Linked DNA regions of Piscinibacter gummiphilus. The protein of the gene in region 2 interacts with the protein of the main gene of each other region in a pairwise test. Links are inferred from orthologs where the notes say so. Each region holds a gene or a part of one and is shown on either strand. Other genes may lie near its edges. The genes, in order: A4W93_RS20670 and clpB.

Region 1 (7,739 bases), 1.0 Mb from region 2 along the record:
GCAAGAAGATGAGCAAGTCGGAAGGCAACGTGCTCGACCCGGTCGACCTGATCGACGGCATCGCGCTCGGCCCCCTGCTCGACAAGCGTGTGGTGGGCCTGCGCAAGCCGGAGACGGCGCCGCGCGTGCGCAAGGACACCGAGAAGGAATTCCCGGACGGCATCCCCGCGTTCGGCGCCGATGCGCTGCGCTTCACGTTCGCGTCGCTCGCCAGCCTGGGCCGCAACATCAACTTCGACAGCAAGCGCTGCGAGGGCTACCGCAACTTCTGCAACAAGCTCTGGAACGCCACGAAGTTCGTGCTGATGAACTGCGAAGGCCAGGACTGCGGCGTCGACGAGTCGAAGCCGGTGGAACTGTCCCCATCCGACCGCTGGATCATCGGCGAGCTGCAACGCGTGGAGGCCGAGACCGCGAAGGGCTTTGCCGAGTACCGCCTCGACAACGTCGCCACCGCGCTGTACCAGTTCACCTATGAGTACTGCGATTGGTACGTCGAGATCGCCAAGGTGCAGATCCAGACCGGCAACGAGGCGCAGCAGCGCGCCACGCGCCGCACGCTGATCCGCACGATCGAGACGCTGCTACGCCTGCTGCACCCCATCACGCCGTTCGTCACGGCCGAGCTGTGGGAACGCGTGGCGCCGGTGGCCGGCCGCGCGGGCCCGAGCATCGTCACGGCGAAGTACCCCGAGGCCGACCTGTCCCGCATCGACCCGGAAGCCGACGCCTGGGTGGCCAAGCTGAAGCAGGTCGCGAGCGCCTGCCGCGTGCTGCGCAGCGAGATGCAGTTGCAGCCCGGCAACCGCGTGCCGCTGAACACCTTCGGAGACCGCGAGTTCCTGACCGCCGCGGCGCCGCTGCTGAAGGCGCTGGCGAAGCTGTCGGAGGTCAACGTGCTGGCCGACGAGGCCGCGTTCGTGGCGGCCACCAGCCTGTCGCCGGTGACCAACGTGGGCGACGCCCGCCTCGCCCTGCACGTCGAGATCGACGTGGCCGCCGAGCGGGTGCGCGTCGGCAAGGAGATCACGCGCCTGGAAGGCGAAGTCGCCAAGGCGCAGGCCAAGCTGTCGAACGAGAGTTTCGTGGCCCGGGCCAAGCCCGAGGTGGTGGATCAGGAGCGCGCGCGCATCGCCGACTTCACGGCGACTCTGGCTCGGCTGCGAGATCAAGCGGCTCGCCTGGCGCAGTCGGCCTGAACTCGGGCGGCGCCACCGGCGTCGCCATGAGCAGCTCGTCGATGCGGCGGGCCACGGCCCACGCGCTGCGCAGCCGCGACTCGCGCGTGGTGCTGGCCAGGCGTGGCGTGATCTGCAGGTTGCCGATGCCGTGCAGCGGGCGGCCCTCGTCGAGGGCGCCCGGCTCCAGGCTGTCGATCCAGCCGGCGGCCATGCGGCCGCTGCGCAGTGCGTCGGCGAGCGACTTCTCGTCGAACACGCCGGAGTGGGACACGCTCACCATCACCTGGTTCGGCTTGCACCACGGCAGCAGCCGCTCGCCGATCAGGCCCTGGTAGCGCGTGAAGTAGTTCAGCTGCACGGCGAGTGCGTCGCTCGTCTCGATCAGTTCGCGCAGCGGCATGGGGGCCACCTTCCAGCGGTCCCAGACGCCGTCGCTCGCGTGCAGCGAGGGCTCGTAGCCGATCACCCGGCAGCCGAAGCCGCTCAGCATCGAGGCCATCGCGCGCGCGGCCGGCGGCATGCCGATCAGGCCCACCGTGCACGCGCCCAGCTCGCGGCCCACGCGCATGCCGTCGGCGCCCTCCACGGGCACCCGGCGCAGCATGGAGAGGATGGCGCCGATCATGAACTCGGCCTCGGCCTGGGCGGTGGCGGTGGCGCTGCGCACCACCTCGATGCCGGCGCGCTGGCAGGCTTCGGCATCGATGTTCTCGGCGCCGCTGTTGATGCGGCCCACGGCGCGCATCATGGGGGCGAGCGGCAGGGTCTTCGCGCCGAAGGCCACGGACGCGGGGAGGATCAGCGCGCGCACGTTGCACAGGGCGAGGCGGAAGGCCTTCAGGTCCTGGGCCAGTTCGGGTGCGTAGCGCACCGTGTGCCGCGACTCGAGCCACTGCCTGACTTCCGCGTCCAGCGTGTCGACGATCAGCAAGTCCATAGGGTTGTCACGCAGTCTCGGTAAAACGGCCGGGCCGGATTCCTGTTCCGGGCCATGACACAATGTTTTTTCTGGGTCGCTGACCGCTGACCCACGCTCACCCACCTGATCACCCGCTCGTCCACTCACCCACTCGAAACGCTGCGCACCATGTCAGTCACCAAGGCAATCTTCCCCGTGGCCGGTCTCGGCACCCGCTTCCTTCCCGCCACGAAGGCCCAGCCGAAGGAAATGCTGCCGGTGGTGGACAAGCCGCTGATCCAGTACGCCGTGGAGGAAGCCTATGCCGCCGGCGTGCGGGAGATGATCTTCGTCACCGGCCGGCACAAGCGCCCCATCGAAGACCACTTTGACATGACTTTCGAGCTCGAGGTAGCCCTCGAACAGGCGGGTAAGCAGGAGTTGCTGGACGTGGTACGGAGCGTCAAGCCCGACGACATGGAGTGCATCTACGTGCGCCAGCCGCAGGCCCTGGGCCTCGGCCACGCCGTGCTGTGCGGCCAGCGCCTCGTGGGCAACGAACCGTTCGCCGTGCTGCTCGCGGACGACCTGATGGTGGGTGATCGTCCGGTGCTCAAGCAGATGGTGGAGCAGTACAACGAGTGGCGCGTGTCCATCCTCGCCGTGCAGGAAGTGCCGGCGGAACACACACGCCGCTACGGCATCGTGGCGGGAACGGCCATCAACGACCGCCTGATGGACGTCAACCGCATGGTGGAAAAGCCGGCGCCGGAAGATGCGCCGTCGCGCCTGGGCGTGGCCGGCCGCTACATCCTGACCCCCGGCGTCTTCCACGAGATCGCCAACCAGCCGCGCGGCGTGGGCGGCGAGATCCAGCTGACCGACGGCATCGCCGGCCTGCTGCGCCGCGAGAAGGTGTTCGCGTACAGCTACGAAGGCAAGCGCTACGACTGCGGCAGCAAGGAGGGGTTCCTGCAGGCCAACGTGGAGCTGGCGCTGAAGCACCCGGTGCTGGGCCCGGGCTTCCGCGACTACCTGCGCACGCTCGAGATCTGAAAAACGGTCATCCCGGCGAACGCCGGGATCCACCGGTGAACAGCGCGCCCCGCCCGCAGTGGGCCCCGGCGTTCGCCGGGGTGACGGGCATCGGGGTTCAGCGCCGCCGCAGGTAGTGCACGAACTCGCCGCCTTCGGCGGTCTGCTCGATCAGCTCGTTGCCCGTCTGCCGGGCGAACGCCTGGAAATCGCGCGTGGACCCGGGGTCGGTGGCCACCACCTTCAGCACGTCGCCGCTGTGCATGTCCGCCAGTGCCTTCTTGGCCTTCAGGATGGGCAGCGGGCAGTTCATGCCGCGGGTGTCGATTTCCTTGTGGACGGTGGGTGCGTTCATGTCGATTCTCGCGGCGAGCCGGCCGGGGGCCACTCGAGCCATTGGGGTTCGATGCCGCGCGAGCGCAGCCAGTCGGCCACCGCCTGGCCCGTGCCGGCGGGCCAGCACTTCACCTTCTCGGGCGGCACCAGCTTGTACTCGGCCAGTTCGGGCGACAGCGTCACCTCGCCGCGCGCCACGACGTGGTACGCGATGATGACCTGGTTCATGCGCTGGAAGTCGTAGACCCCCACCAGGTTCACGGCCTCGGCGGTGAGTGCCGTTTCCTCGAACACCTCGCGGGCGATGCCCTCCTGCGGCGTCTCGCCCGCTTCCATGAAGCCGGTGACGAGGCCGAACATCTTCTGCGGCCACGCGGCGTTGCGGGCCAGCAGCAGCTGGCCGCCCGCCTCGGGCAGCTCGATCACGGCGGCGAGCACCGGGGTCGGGTTGTTCCAGTGGGTCCAGCCGCAGGACGGGCAACGCGTGCGCTCCTTCGGGCCGCCATCCTCGACTTCGGTGATGCGCTGCAGCGCGGTGGCGCAGTTGGGGCAGAAGTGGAATGCGTGGACCATGGCGTCAGGCCGGGAAGACGCCGGTGGAGAGGTAGCGGTCGCCGCGGTCGCAGACGATGAACACGATGGTCGCGTTCTCGACCCGCTTGGCGACTTCGAGCGCGGCCCAGCAGGCGCCCGCCGCGGAGATGCCCGCGAACAGGCCGTCCTCGCGGGCGAGGCGCCGCACCATGTCCTCGGCGTTCTCCTGGCTCACCTCGATGGTCTCGTCGATGTTCGTCGGGTCGTAGATCTTCGGCATGTAGGCCTCGGGCCACTTGCGGATGCCGGGGATGCGCGAACCCTCGCTCGGCTGCGCGCCGATCACCTGGATGGCCGGGTTCTTCTCCTTCAGGAACTTCGACGTGCCGGTGATGGTGCCGGTGGTGCCCATCGCGCTCACGAAGTGCGTGATGCGGCCGTCGGTGTCCTTCCAGATCTCGGGGCCCGTGGATTCGTAGTGGGCGCGCGGGTTGTCGGGGTTGCCGAACTGGTCGAGCACCCGGCCCTTGCCCTCGCGCTGCATCTGCTCGGCGAGGTCACGGGCGTATTCCATGCCGCCGCTGCGGGGCGTCAGCACGAGTTCCGCGCCGAAGGCCTTCATGGTCTGCGCGCGTTCGATGCTCAGGTCCTCCGGCATGATCAGGACCATGCGGAAGCCGCGCACGGCCGCGGCCATCGCCAGGGCGATGCCGGTGTTGCCGGACGTGGCCTCGATCAGCGTGTCGCCGGGGCGGATCTCGCCGCGCTCCTCGGCGCGCTTGATCATGCTGATGGCGGGACGGTCCTTGACCGAGCCGGCCGGGTTGTTGCCCTCGAGCTTGCCGAGGATGACGTTGCCGCGCCGGTCGTTCTCCGCGCCGGGCACACGCACCAGCCGCACCAGCGGGGTGTTGCCGATCGAGTCTTCGAGTGTCTTGTAGGTCTTCATGCGCTCTCCTGCCGCCATTGTCGCAGGAGCGGGAGAACCCGGCCGGCATGCGGAATCTCGGGCTGCACCTCGTTACCGCCCCCCTCGCCGGCTCCGGTACGCTTCGCTCCACAAAAGGAACCCAGGGAGAGAGGGATGGACCGTTCGAAACACTGGCACGTGGCCGCGCTGCTGGGCGCCGTCGCGTGCCTGGCCACCGCGGGGTGTGGGGGTGGAGGCTCCGACACACCCGCCACGCCGCCGGCCCCGGCCGTGACACCGTCGCCACCGGCCGCGGCGCCGCCCGCCTCCGCGCCCCCGTCGGCACCGGCGTCCGCCCTCACCCCGGCTTGCGCGAACTTCTACACCACCGCCTTCACGCTGTCCGGCACCCGCACCACCGATCCCATCGCCACGCTCGCCAAGCCCGCGAAGGGCGCGGCCTTCGCGGAACCCGCGTACGGCACGTGTGTCGTGCGGTCCACCGACCACGCGGCCGACGGTGTCGCCGGCTTCACCCGCAACGACTACTCGCGCCGCCAGGCCTTCAACGCCACCGGCACCCACTACCTCGCCTACGCGCTGAACGGCAGCTGGCACCTGTACGAGACCGCCACGCGGCAGCGCGTCAAGGTGCTGCCCGGCCCCGGCGGCGATGCCGAGCCGCAGTGGCACGCCACCGACGGCGACAAGCTCTACTACCTGCCCACCAACGGCGTCGGCATGAAGGTGAACGAGCTCACGGTGTCCACCGGCGCCACGCGCGTGGTGGGCGACCTGGGCGCCCGCCTGAAGGCCCGCTGGCCGGCCGCCGCGGTGGCGTGGACCAAGTCCGAAGGCGCACCGTCGCGCGACCAGCGTTACTGGTGCTTCATGGTCGAGGACGTGAACTTCGGCACCCTCGGCGTGGCCACGTGGGACCGCGACACCGACAGCCTCGTGGGCACGATGAACACGAACGGCGACCGCCCCGACCACGTCAGCATGAGCCCGAGCGGCGACTGGTGCGTGGTGTCCGGCGACGGCGCGCGCGGCACGGTCGCGTACTCGCGGGACTTCTCGCAACAACGCAAGCTGCTCGCGAAGTCCGAGCACTCCGACATCGCGATCGGCGCGAACGGCGACGACCTCTACGTCTCGGTCGACTACCAGTCGGCCCAGGGCGACCTCTTCATGATCAACCTGCGCACCGGCGAACGCACGGCGCTGCTGCCCACCTACCTCGCGGGCACCACCAACGCGCTGCACATCTCGGGCAAGGGCTACGACAAGCCGGGCTGGGTGATCGTGTCGGTCTACGCGGGTTTCATTCCCGCCGGCGGCAGCCGGCAGTGGATGCACGACAAGGTCTTCGCGATGGAACTCAAGGCCTCGCCGCGCACGTTCAACCTCGCGTTCCACCGCTCGCTCTACAACGAGTACTGGACGGAACCGCACGCGACCGTCAGCCGCGACTTCACGAAGGTGCTGTTCAACTCGAACTGGAACACCGGCAGCAAGGACGACGTGGACGCCTACATGGTGGAACTGCCGGCGGACGCGGTGAAGTGACGGCCACGGCGCGCGGGGCTCAGGCCTTCCGCGCGTCGACCCCTGCCACGCCCGAATCGATCAGGTAGCGCGCGCCCACCTGGGCCTCGCGGATGGCCGAGGCCAGGTTGGGCGCGGGGCCCACGTCGCCCGGCGAATGCTCGACGCCGTCGATCCGGAGGAACCAGTTCCAACGCCCGCCTCCGGCATCGGAAAGAACGATCTCCACCGCGTGGCCACGGTGGACGAACGCGGTCGCGTCCTCGGGTACTTCGTACGACATCGGAATCCTCTTCGCCTTCTCGCAACAACGATGGGGCGCGAGGTTCCGCGAATCGGCGAAACGCCGCAACCCCTTGGCTGGAGGACCTGGGGTTCAGGCGAGCGGAGGGCGTGAGTTCCGGCACGCTCCGGAACAGGCGCCTAAGGCGTCAGGTCCCACTGGGACTGCGCCTGGGCGATCACCGCGCGGATGCTGGCGAGGTACGCGTGGCCATTGCCCACGTGATCGATCGTCCAGTTGGGACCTTCGCCCGGCGGGTCGATCAGGTGCACGGGAAAGCCGACTTCGACGGCCTCCCCGTCCTCGACCACGGCGGGAATCTCGTGGACCAGACGCGCCACCTCGTCATGAATCTCGTGGGCCGTTTTCGCGATCCTCGTCATCAGCGTCTCCCGTGGATGGATGGCCCCATCATGAACCAGGCGCGCGAAGACGGTCTCCGGTGGAACCCGGGTGGCGACGAGGGTATGGGAGCGGGAGCGTGTGGCAGGGTCTGGCCCTGGTGCCCCGGGTCGGACTCGAACCGACACTCCTTGCGGAACCGGATTTTGAGTCCGGCGCGTCTACCATTTCACCACCGGGGCCGGTGCGAGCGGAACGGAACATTCTGCCACACGCCCGGGTCGGAACCCGAGCGCCCGGGGCCGATCCGCAAACCGGGTACCCTAGCGCCTTTGCTGACTTCTCCGGACCCCGCGCATGCCCCCGATGCCCCCCGTGACCCAAGCCCTGCTGCTCATCAACGTGGGCATGTTCTGCGCGCAGTACCTCCTCAACCTGCAGGCGCTCGCGCTGTGGCCGATCGACCGCGGCTTCCTGCCGTGGCAGATCGTCACGTACAGCGTGCTGCACGCCGACATGTTCCAGCTGTTCTTCAACTCGCTCGGGCTCTGGATGTTCGGGGCCGAGCTGGAACGCGTGTGGGGCGGCAAGCGGTTCACGCAGTTCTGGCTCGCAAGCGTCGTCACGGGCGCATTCACGCAGCTGGCGCTGTCCGCGGCCCTGGGATGGGGC
Region 2 (8,044 bases):
GCCGGCGGATCCCCCGGTCAGTCGTCCAGCTGCGACAGGTCGCGCACGGCGCCCTTGTCGGCCGACATCACGAGCTTGGCATAGGCCTTCAGCGCGGCCGACACCTTACGCGGACGCGCCTTGGCCGGCTTCCAGCCCTTGGCGTCCTGCTCGGCGCGGCGGCGCGCCAGTTCCTCGTCGGACAGCAGCACGTCGATCGTGCGGTTCGGGATGTCGATGCGGATGCGGTCGCCGTCGCGCACGAGGCCGATCGCGCCGCCCGCCGCCGCTTCCGGCGAGCAGTGGCCGATGGACAGGCCCGAGGTGCCGCCCGAGAAGCGGCCGTCCGTCAGCAGCGCGCACGCCTTGCCCAGGCCCTGCGACTTGATGTAGCTGGTGGGGTACAGCATCTCCTGCATGCCGGGGCCGCCCTTCGGGCCTTCGTAGCGCACGATCACCACGTCACCCGCCTTGACCTTGCCGGCGAGGATGTTCTCGACGGCTTCGTCCTGCGACTCCGTCACGTGGGCCGAGCCTTCGAACACGAGGATGCTCTCGTCGACGCCGGCGGTCTTCACGACGCAGCCGTCGAGCGCGATGTTGCCGCGGAGCACGGCCAGACCGCCTTCCTTCGAGAACGCGTGTTCGTTCGAGCGGATGCAGCCTTCGGCACGGTCGGTGTCGAGGCTGGGCCAGCGGGTGTTCTGGCTGAACGCCACCTGCGTCGGGATGCCCGCGGGGCCGGCCATGTAGAACTTGCGCACCGCCTCGTCCTGCGTGCGGACGATGTCCCACTGGTCGAGCGCCTCGCCCAGGGTCTTCGCGTGCACGGTGGGCACGTCGGTGTGCAGCTTGCCCGCGCGGTCCAGCTCGCCCAGGATGGCCATGATGCCGCCGGCGCGGTGCACGTCTTCGATGTGGTACTTGTTCGTGTTGGGCGCCACCTTGCACAGCTGCGGAACGACGCGCGACAGGCGGTCGATGTCGGACATCGTGAAGTCGATGCCGGCCTCGCTGGCGATGGCCAGCAGGTGCAGGATGGTGTTGGTGGAGCCGCCCATCGCGATGTCGAGCGTCATCGCGTTCTCGAACGCCTTGAAGCCCACCGAACGTGGCAGGATCGTGTCGTCCTCCTGCTCGTAGTACTGGCGGGCCAGTTCGACGATGCGGCGGCCGGCGCGCTTGAACAGCTGCTCGCGGTCGGCGTGGGTGGCCACCACCGTGCCGTTGCCCGGCAGCGAGAGGCCCAGCGCCTCGGTCAGGCAGTTCATCGAGTTGGCCGTGAACATGCCCGAGCACGAGCCGCACGTCGGGCAGGCCGAACGCTCCACCTCGGCCACGTCGGCGTCGGAGTAGGACTTGTCGGCGGCGATCACCATCGCGTCCACGAGGTCGAGTTTCTTGAACTCGATCTGCTTCGTGACGGGGTTCGCAAGGCGCGTCTTGCCGGCTTCCATCGGGCCGCCGGACACGAACACGACGGGGATGTTCAGCCGCATGGCGGCCATCAGCATGCCGGGGGTGATCTTGTCGCAGTTGGAGATGCACACCATGGCGTCGGCGCAGTGCGCGTTGACCATGTACTCGACCGAGTCCGCGATGATGTCGCGGCTGGGCAGCGAGTACAGCATGCCGTCGTGGCCCATCGCGATGCCATCGTCCACGGCGATCGTGTTGAATTCCTTGGCGACACCGCCCGCCGCCTCGATCTCGCGCGCGACCAACTGGCCCAGGTCCTTCAGGTGCACGTGGCCGGGCACGAACTGGGTGAAGGAGTTGACGACCGCGATGATGGGCTTCGAGAAATCTTCGTCCTTCATGCCCGTGGCGCGCCACAGGGAACGGGCACCCGCCATGTTGCGGCCGGCGGTGGAGGTCTTGGAACGGTAAACGGGCATCGTGAGGGCTCGGGATGAGGCGTTGCGGACGTAACTAGTGATTATCGCCGCAATGCCAAAAAGGCGTCATCCCGGCGGATGCCGGGACCCCGGGCTCCTCAACGAAGGCACGGGGTCCCGGCCTGCGCCGGGATGACGGGGGTGGCGGGGCGCCGAGCGGCTCGCGTCAGTGCACCACCCTGCTGAACGTGAACTCCCCTTCCTCGAAGTCGACGGGAATCACGTCCTTCGGCGCGAACCGCCCCTCGAGGATCAGCTTGGCCACCGGGTTCTCCAGGTGCTGCTGGATCGCCCGCTTCAGCGGCCGTGCGCCGAACACCGGGTCGAAGCCGGCCTTCGCCAGTTCCGTCAGGGCCGCGGGCGACACGTCGAGCTTCATGTCCATCTTCTCGAGGCGCTGCTCCAGCACCTTGAGCTGGATCTTCGCGATGGACTCGATGTTCGACCGGTCGAGCGCATGGAACACCACGGTCTCGTCGATGCGGTTCAGGAACTCCGGACGGAAGTGCTGCTTGAGCTCGCCCCACACCGCGTCGCGGATCTCCTCGGCCGGTTGGCCGGCCATCTGCATGATGTGGTGCGAACCGAGGTTCGACGTCATCACGATCACCGTGTTCTTGAAGTCCACGGTGCGGCCCTGGCCGTCGGTCAGGCGACCGTCGTCCAGCACCTGCAGCAGCACGTTGAACACGTCCGGGTGCGCCTTCTCCACCTCGTCGAGCAGCACGACGCTGTAGGGCTTGCGCCGCACGGCCTCGGTCAGGTGGCCGCCCTCGTCGTAGCCCACGTAGCCCGGGGGCGCACCGATCAGCCGGCTCACCGAGTGCTTCTCCATGAACTCGCTCATGTCGACGCGGATCAGGTGGTCCTCGCTGTCGAACAGGAACCCGGCCAGCGCCTTGCACAGTTCGGTCTTGCCCACGCCCGTGGGGCCGAGGAACAGGAACGAGCCGGTCGGCCGGTTCGGGTCGGACAGGCCCGAACGCGAGCGCCGGATGGCGTTCGACACGGCGGTGATGGCCTCGTCCTGGCCGATCACGCGGTCGTGCAGCTTCACCTCCATCTGGAGCAACTTGTCGCGTTCACCCTGCATCAGCTTGGCCACGGGGATGCCGGTGGAGCGCGCCACCACCTCGGCGATCTCCTCGGCGCCCACCATCGTGCGCAGCAGCTGCGGCCGGCCGTCGGCGGACGCGCCCTTCTTCAGCTCCTTCGCCTGGGCCTCCTTCAGGGTGCGCTCCAGGTCGGGCAGGCGCCCGTACTGCAGCTCGGCGACCTTGTTGAAGTCGCCCTTGCGCTTGAGTTCCTCGATCTGGAAGCGGATGCGGTCGATCTCCTCCTTCACGTGGGCCGAGCCCTGGGCGGCGGCCTTCTCGGCCTTCCAGATCTCGTCGAGGTCGGCGGCCTCGCGCTGCAGCTTGGCGATCTCCTCCTCCAGCAGCGCGAAACGCTTCTGCGAGGATTCGTCCTTCTCGCGGCGCACGGCCTCGCGCTCGATCTGCAGCTGGATCAGCCGGCGGTCGAGGCGGTCCATCAGCTCGGGCTTCGAGTCGATCTCGATCTTGATCTTGGCCGCGGCCTCGTCGATCAGGTCGATGGCCTTGTCGGGCAGGAAGCGGTCGGTGATGTAGCGGTGGCTCAGCTCGGCCGCGGCCACGATGGCCGGGTCGGTGATCTCCACGCCGTGGTGCACCTCGTACTTCTCCTGCAGCCCGCGCAGGATCGCGATGGTGGCCTCGACGGTAGGCTCGCCCACCAGCACCTTCTGGAAGCGGCGCTCGAGCGCGGCGTCCTTCTCGACGTACTTGCGGTACTCGTCGAGCGTGGTGGCGCCGATGCAGTGCAGCTCGCCGCGCGCGAGCGCGGGCTTGAGCATGTTGCCGGCGTCGATGGAGCCCTCGGCCTTGCCGGCGCCCACCATCGTGTGGATCTCGTCGATGAAGAGGATGGTGCGGCCCTCTTCCTGGGCCACTTCCTTCAGCACGCCCTTCAGGCGTTCCTCGAAGTCGCCGCGGTACTTGGCCCCGGCGAGCAGCAGCGCCATGTCGAGCACGAGCACGCGCTTGTTCTTCAGCGAGTCGGGCACCTCGCCCGCGACGATGCGCTGGGCCAGCCCCTCGACGATCGCGGTCTTGCCCACGCCGGGTTCGCCGATGAGCACCGGGTTGTTCTTCGAACGGCGCTGCAGCACCTGGATGGCGCGGCGGATCTCGTCGTCGCGGCCGATCACGGGGTCGAGCTTGCCCTGGCGGGCGCGTTCGGTGAGGTCGAGCGTGTACTTCTTCAGGGCCTCGCGCTGGCCTTCGGCGTCGGCGCTGTCGACCTTCTGGCCGCCGCGGACGGCCTCGATGGCCGCCTCCAGCGACTTGCGGGTCAGGCCATGGTTCTTCAGCACCTGGCCAATGGAGGCCTTGCTGTCGGTGGCGGCGAGGATGAACATCTCGCTCGCGATGAACTGGTCGCCGCGCTTGGTGGCTTCCTTGTCGGCCGCCTGCAGCAGCGCGCCGGTGTCGCGGCTGGCCTGCACGGGCTCGCCGCCCTGCACCTGGGGCAGCTTCTTGATCTCGCCCTCGAGCGAGTGCTGCAGCGCCACGGTGTCGACGTTGGCACGCTGCAGCAGCGCCTTCGGGCCGTCGGCCTCGGCGAGCATGGCCACGAGCACGTGCGCGGGTTCGATGTACGGGTTGTCGCGCGTGACGGCCAGGCTCTGGGCCTCCGACAGCGCGGTCTGGAACGGGGTAGTGAGTTTGTCGAGTCGCATGTGAGCAAATCCTCCGATTGCTCATCATGTGAGGAGACTGCCCCGGTTTTCAAGCGGACGGCGCAAGCATCCCTGATGTCTTCTCCAGGAACCGCTGCGCCCGCTCGGGGCCGGCATGGGTCTCGACCGCCCGCGCCGCCATCTCGCACCAGGCGACCAGCGCCTCGCGGGTCTGCACCTCGGTGGCCAGGGCCCGCAGGTCCTGGTCACGGCCGCCGAGCATCAGGGTGGCGAGGTCGATCGCGTACATCTTGGCCGCGGCCAGCGACGGCTGCGGGGCGGCCGGCTTCGGCGCCGGAGGGGGCGGCGGCGGTGGAACGGGCGCCGCGATCACCGTGGGCCAGACGATCAGGCCCTGGCGGTGCAGGTCGGCGATGGCCTCCTGGTCGAGGCCCAGCCCCTGGGCCAGCGCTGTCAACTCATGGCCGCTGCGCCGGCCGTCCACCGTGATCAGCAGCGCCCGGCGCGCCCGATCGAGCCGGTGGTCCCGGGCGTCCAGCCATTCACGGGCGAGCGGGGTCTTGCGGGGTGACAGGTGACGGTCCATCGGGCGGTGTCGTCTTCATCCGGAAGCCGCCGAGTGTGAACATCCCGTGTGACCGTCCCATGACCCGAACGGCTCCCGTCACACGGTCGTGAACCAGTTCCGTGCGAGGGCGGCCCCAGCGGCCGCGCACACCAGCGCGCCGGCCACGTGGGCCAGGGTGTGGACCAGCGCCGCGCCGTAGGCGCCGCGCTGCAGCAGCACGAGCGACTCGCCCGAGAATGCCGAGAAGGTGGTCAGACCTCCGAGGAAGCCGGTGACCAGCAGCAGCTTCAGCAGGTCGTTGGGGGCCCGGTCGAACGCGACGAGGGCGAAGCCGATCAGCAGGCCGCCCACGCAGTTGACGAGCAGCGTGCCCACCGGCAGCGACGAGCCCGACCGGTTGAACCACACCCCGGCCTGCCAACGCGCCAGCGCCCCGGCCGACGCACCCGCGGACACCGCGAGCACCTGCCACCACGAGAAGACCTGTCCGTTCATGCGTTCCTTCCCTCGATGCCCCAGCGGGCGAGCGCCTCGTCGTCCTGCACCCGGGCGTCGACCCAGTGCGCGCCTTCCGCGGTGTGTTCCTTTTTCCAGAACGGGGCCTGGGTCTTCAGGTAGTCCATCAGGAATTCGCAGGCCTGGAAGGCCTGGCCACGGTGGGCCGACGTGACGGCCACCAGCACGATCTGGGCCCGCGCATCGAGCACGCCCACGCGGTGGATGACCCGGGCGCCGCGAATGTCGAAACGCTCGAAGGCGGCGTCGACCATGGCCTCGATGGCCTTCTCCGTCATGCCGGGGTAGTATTCCAGCTCCATCCGCACCACGTCGTGCCCGTGGGAGGTGTCGCGCACCGTGCCCACGAAACTCACCACGGCCCCGGTGCCGCCGTCGCCCTCGCGCAGCGCGGCCACCTCGGCGCCAAGGTCGAAGTCGGCTTCCTGCACGGACACCCTCGGCGCGGCCATGGCGTTCAGCCTCCGGTGACGGGCGGGAAGAAGGCCAGCTCGGCCCCCTCGGTCACCACCGTGCCCTCTGGGCACAGGGCCTGGTTCAGCGCGCAGCGCAGCGCCCTGCCCTCGGCCAGCGCCTGGGCGTGGGCGGCGTCGCGCGCCTGCAGCAGGCGGCGCACGTCGGCGATGGTGGCGCCGTCGGGCACCTCCAGCGGGCCGCCGGCGCCCAGCGCCTCGCGCAACGACGCGAAGAACTTCAGCGTGACCTTCATGCGAACCACTCCGAGAACGGCACGTAGCGCACGAGGTCGCCGCGCTGGATCGCGGTGCCGATCGGGTTGTCGACCAGGCCGTCGCCCCAGACGGCCGACGTCAGCACGCCCGAGCCCTGGTTCGTGAAGCGGTCGAGGCCGCCGTCGGCGTTGCGGCGCACGCGCAGGAACTCGCGGCGGCGGTCGGCGGGCCAGTCGAAGTCGGCGCGCAGCATCAGCGGGGCCGGCAGTTCGCTGCTCGCGCCCTGCAGGCGGCGCAGCACGGTGCGTCCGGCCAGCAGGAACGTGATGAAGCTCGACACCGGATTCCCCGGCAGGCCGAGGAACCAGGCCTGGCCGCCATCGTCGCGCCGCACGCGGCCGAAGGCCAGCGGCTTGCCCGGCTTCATCGCCATCTGCCACAGGTCGAGCGTGCCCTCGGCCAGCACCGCGGGCCGCAGGTGGTCTTCCTCGCCCACGGACACACCGCCGCTGGTCACGATCAGGTCGTGTCCTTCGGCGGCGCGGCGCAGCGCTTCCTGGGTGGCGTCGAGCCGGTCCGGCACGATGCCGAGGTCGGTGCACTCGGCCCCGGCGGCCTCGATCAGCGCACGCAGCGTGAAGCGGTTGGAGTTGTAGATGGCGCCGGGCTTGAGCGGCTCGCCGGGCATCGCCAGTTCGTCGCCGGTGGAGAACAGCGCCACCTTCGGGCGGCGCACCACGTCGAGCGTGGCCGCGCCCACCGAGGCCGCGAGCCCCAGCGCCTGAGGCGTGAGGCGGGTGCCGGCGGGCAGCACCACGCTGCCCAGGCGCACGTCCTCGCCGCGGCGGCGGATGGCGAGGCCCTCCGCCGGCACGATGTTCACCCGCACCGCGCCGTCGAGCGCGTCGCACTGCTCCTGCATCACGACGGCATCGGCGCCCTCGGGCACCGGGGCGCCGGTGAAGATGCGTGCGGCGGTGCCGGGCTGGAGAGGCGCACCGACATGTCCGGCCGCCACGCGCTGGCTCACGGGCAGCACGGTGCCCGCGGCGGGCACGTCGGCCCGGCGCATCGCGTAGCCGTCCATCGCGCTGTTGTCGGCGGGCGGCACGTCCACGATCGACACCACGTCGTGGGCAAGCACGCGGCCCAGGGCCTCGAAGGTCGAGACGGTGGTGCTCTGGCAGCCCGGCAGCGGCGCGACCGCGGCGTTCAGCCGCGACAGCACCTCATCCAGAGAAAGGAGTGGCGGGCGGGAAGTCGGGGAAGGTGTACTCATAACGGTTCGGATCGCTCAGCAGGAAGGCCGCCACCGCGTCGGCGTCGTCCACGTCCAGCAGCGGCAGCCCCGTGGGTTCGGGCAGGCCGGCGGGCGTGTCGGTGGCGACGGCCACGATGTACGGATCCACCGGATATTGCACCGGATGCCCGGTCTCCGCTCGCCACACCTCGATCTTCGGGAGGTCGGCGTGCTTGAAGCCCTCGACGAGCGCCCAGTCGCACCCGGACAGCTCGGCGAGCATCTGGTGCACGGAGGTGTCCGCCTGCACCTCGTACTCGCGCACGATGGCCAGGCGCCGGTCGGAGGCGATCACCACCTCGAAGGCGCCGGCCTTCCGGTGGCGCCACGAGTCCTTGCCCGGGTGGTCGATGTCGAAGTCGTGGTGCGCGTGCTTGACCACGGACACAC

Evidence for each region.
Region 1: the proteins of clpB (region 2) and A4W93_RS20670 interact in binary tests that used the Escherichia coli proteins (3 or more experiments, as listed by UniProt). The link is inferred for Piscinibacter gummiphilus from one-to-one orthologs.

Annotation. Positions count from the first base shown.
Region 1 is NZ_CP015118.1:4,557,167-4,564,905, forward strand. What follows is about bases 1,852-4,660. They hold A4W93_RS20670 (sulfurtransferase TusA family protein), read right to left. Parts: upstream 3,470-4,660; coding sequence 3,233-3,469; downstream 1,852-3,232. Other genes in these bases: A4W93_RS20660 (NAD(P)-dependent oxidoreductase), read right to left, coding at 1,852-2,118; galU (UTP--glucose-1-phosphate uridylyltransferase GalU), read left to right, coding at 2,269-3,135; A4W93_RS20675 (NUDIX domain-containing protein), read right to left, coding at 3,466-4,023; cysM (cysteine synthase CysM), read right to left, coding at 4,028-4,660. In the rest of the region: A4W93_RS20655 (valine--tRNA ligase), read left to right, coding at 1-1,199; more of A4W93_RS20660, read right to left, coding at 1,141-1,851; more of cysM, read right to left, coding at 4,661-4,933; A4W93_RS20685 (hypothetical protein), read left to right, coding at 5,069-6,463; A4W93_RS20690 (hypothetical protein), read right to left, coding at 6,483-6,725; A4W93_RS20695 (hypothetical protein), read right to left, coding at 6,866-7,108; A4W93_RS20705 (rhomboid family intramembrane serine protease), read left to right, coding at 7,434-7,739. UniProt on the Escherichia coli protein: Involved in thiosulfate metabolism.
Region 2 is NZ_CP015118.1:3,515,074-3,523,117, forward strand. Bases 1,842-4,955 are described here. They hold clpB (ATP-dependent chaperone ClpB), read right to left. Parts: upstream 4,639-4,955; coding sequence 2,044-4,638; downstream 1,842-2,043. Other genes in these bases: ilvD (dihydroxy-acid dehydratase), read right to left, coding at 1,842-1,877; A4W93_RS15745 (hypothetical protein), read right to left, coding at 4,688-4,955. Also shown: more of ilvD, read right to left, coding at 18-1,841; more of A4W93_RS15745, read right to left, coding at 4,956-5,185; fluoride efflux transporter CrcB, read right to left, coding at 5,264-5,662; A4W93_RS15755 (molybdenum cofactor biosynthesis protein MoaE), read right to left, coding at 5,659-6,135; A4W93_RS15760 (MoaD/ThiS family protein), read right to left, coding at 6,141-6,392; A4W93_RS15765 (molybdopterin molybdotransferase MoeA), read right to left, coding at 6,389-7,633; mobB (molybdopterin-guanine dinucleotide biosynthesis protein B), read right to left, coding at 7,584-8,044. UniProt on the Escherichia coli protein: Part of a stress-induced multi-chaperone system, it is involved in the recovery of the cell from heat-induced damage, in cooperation with DnaK, DnaJ and GrpE. Acts before DnaK, in the processing of protein aggregates.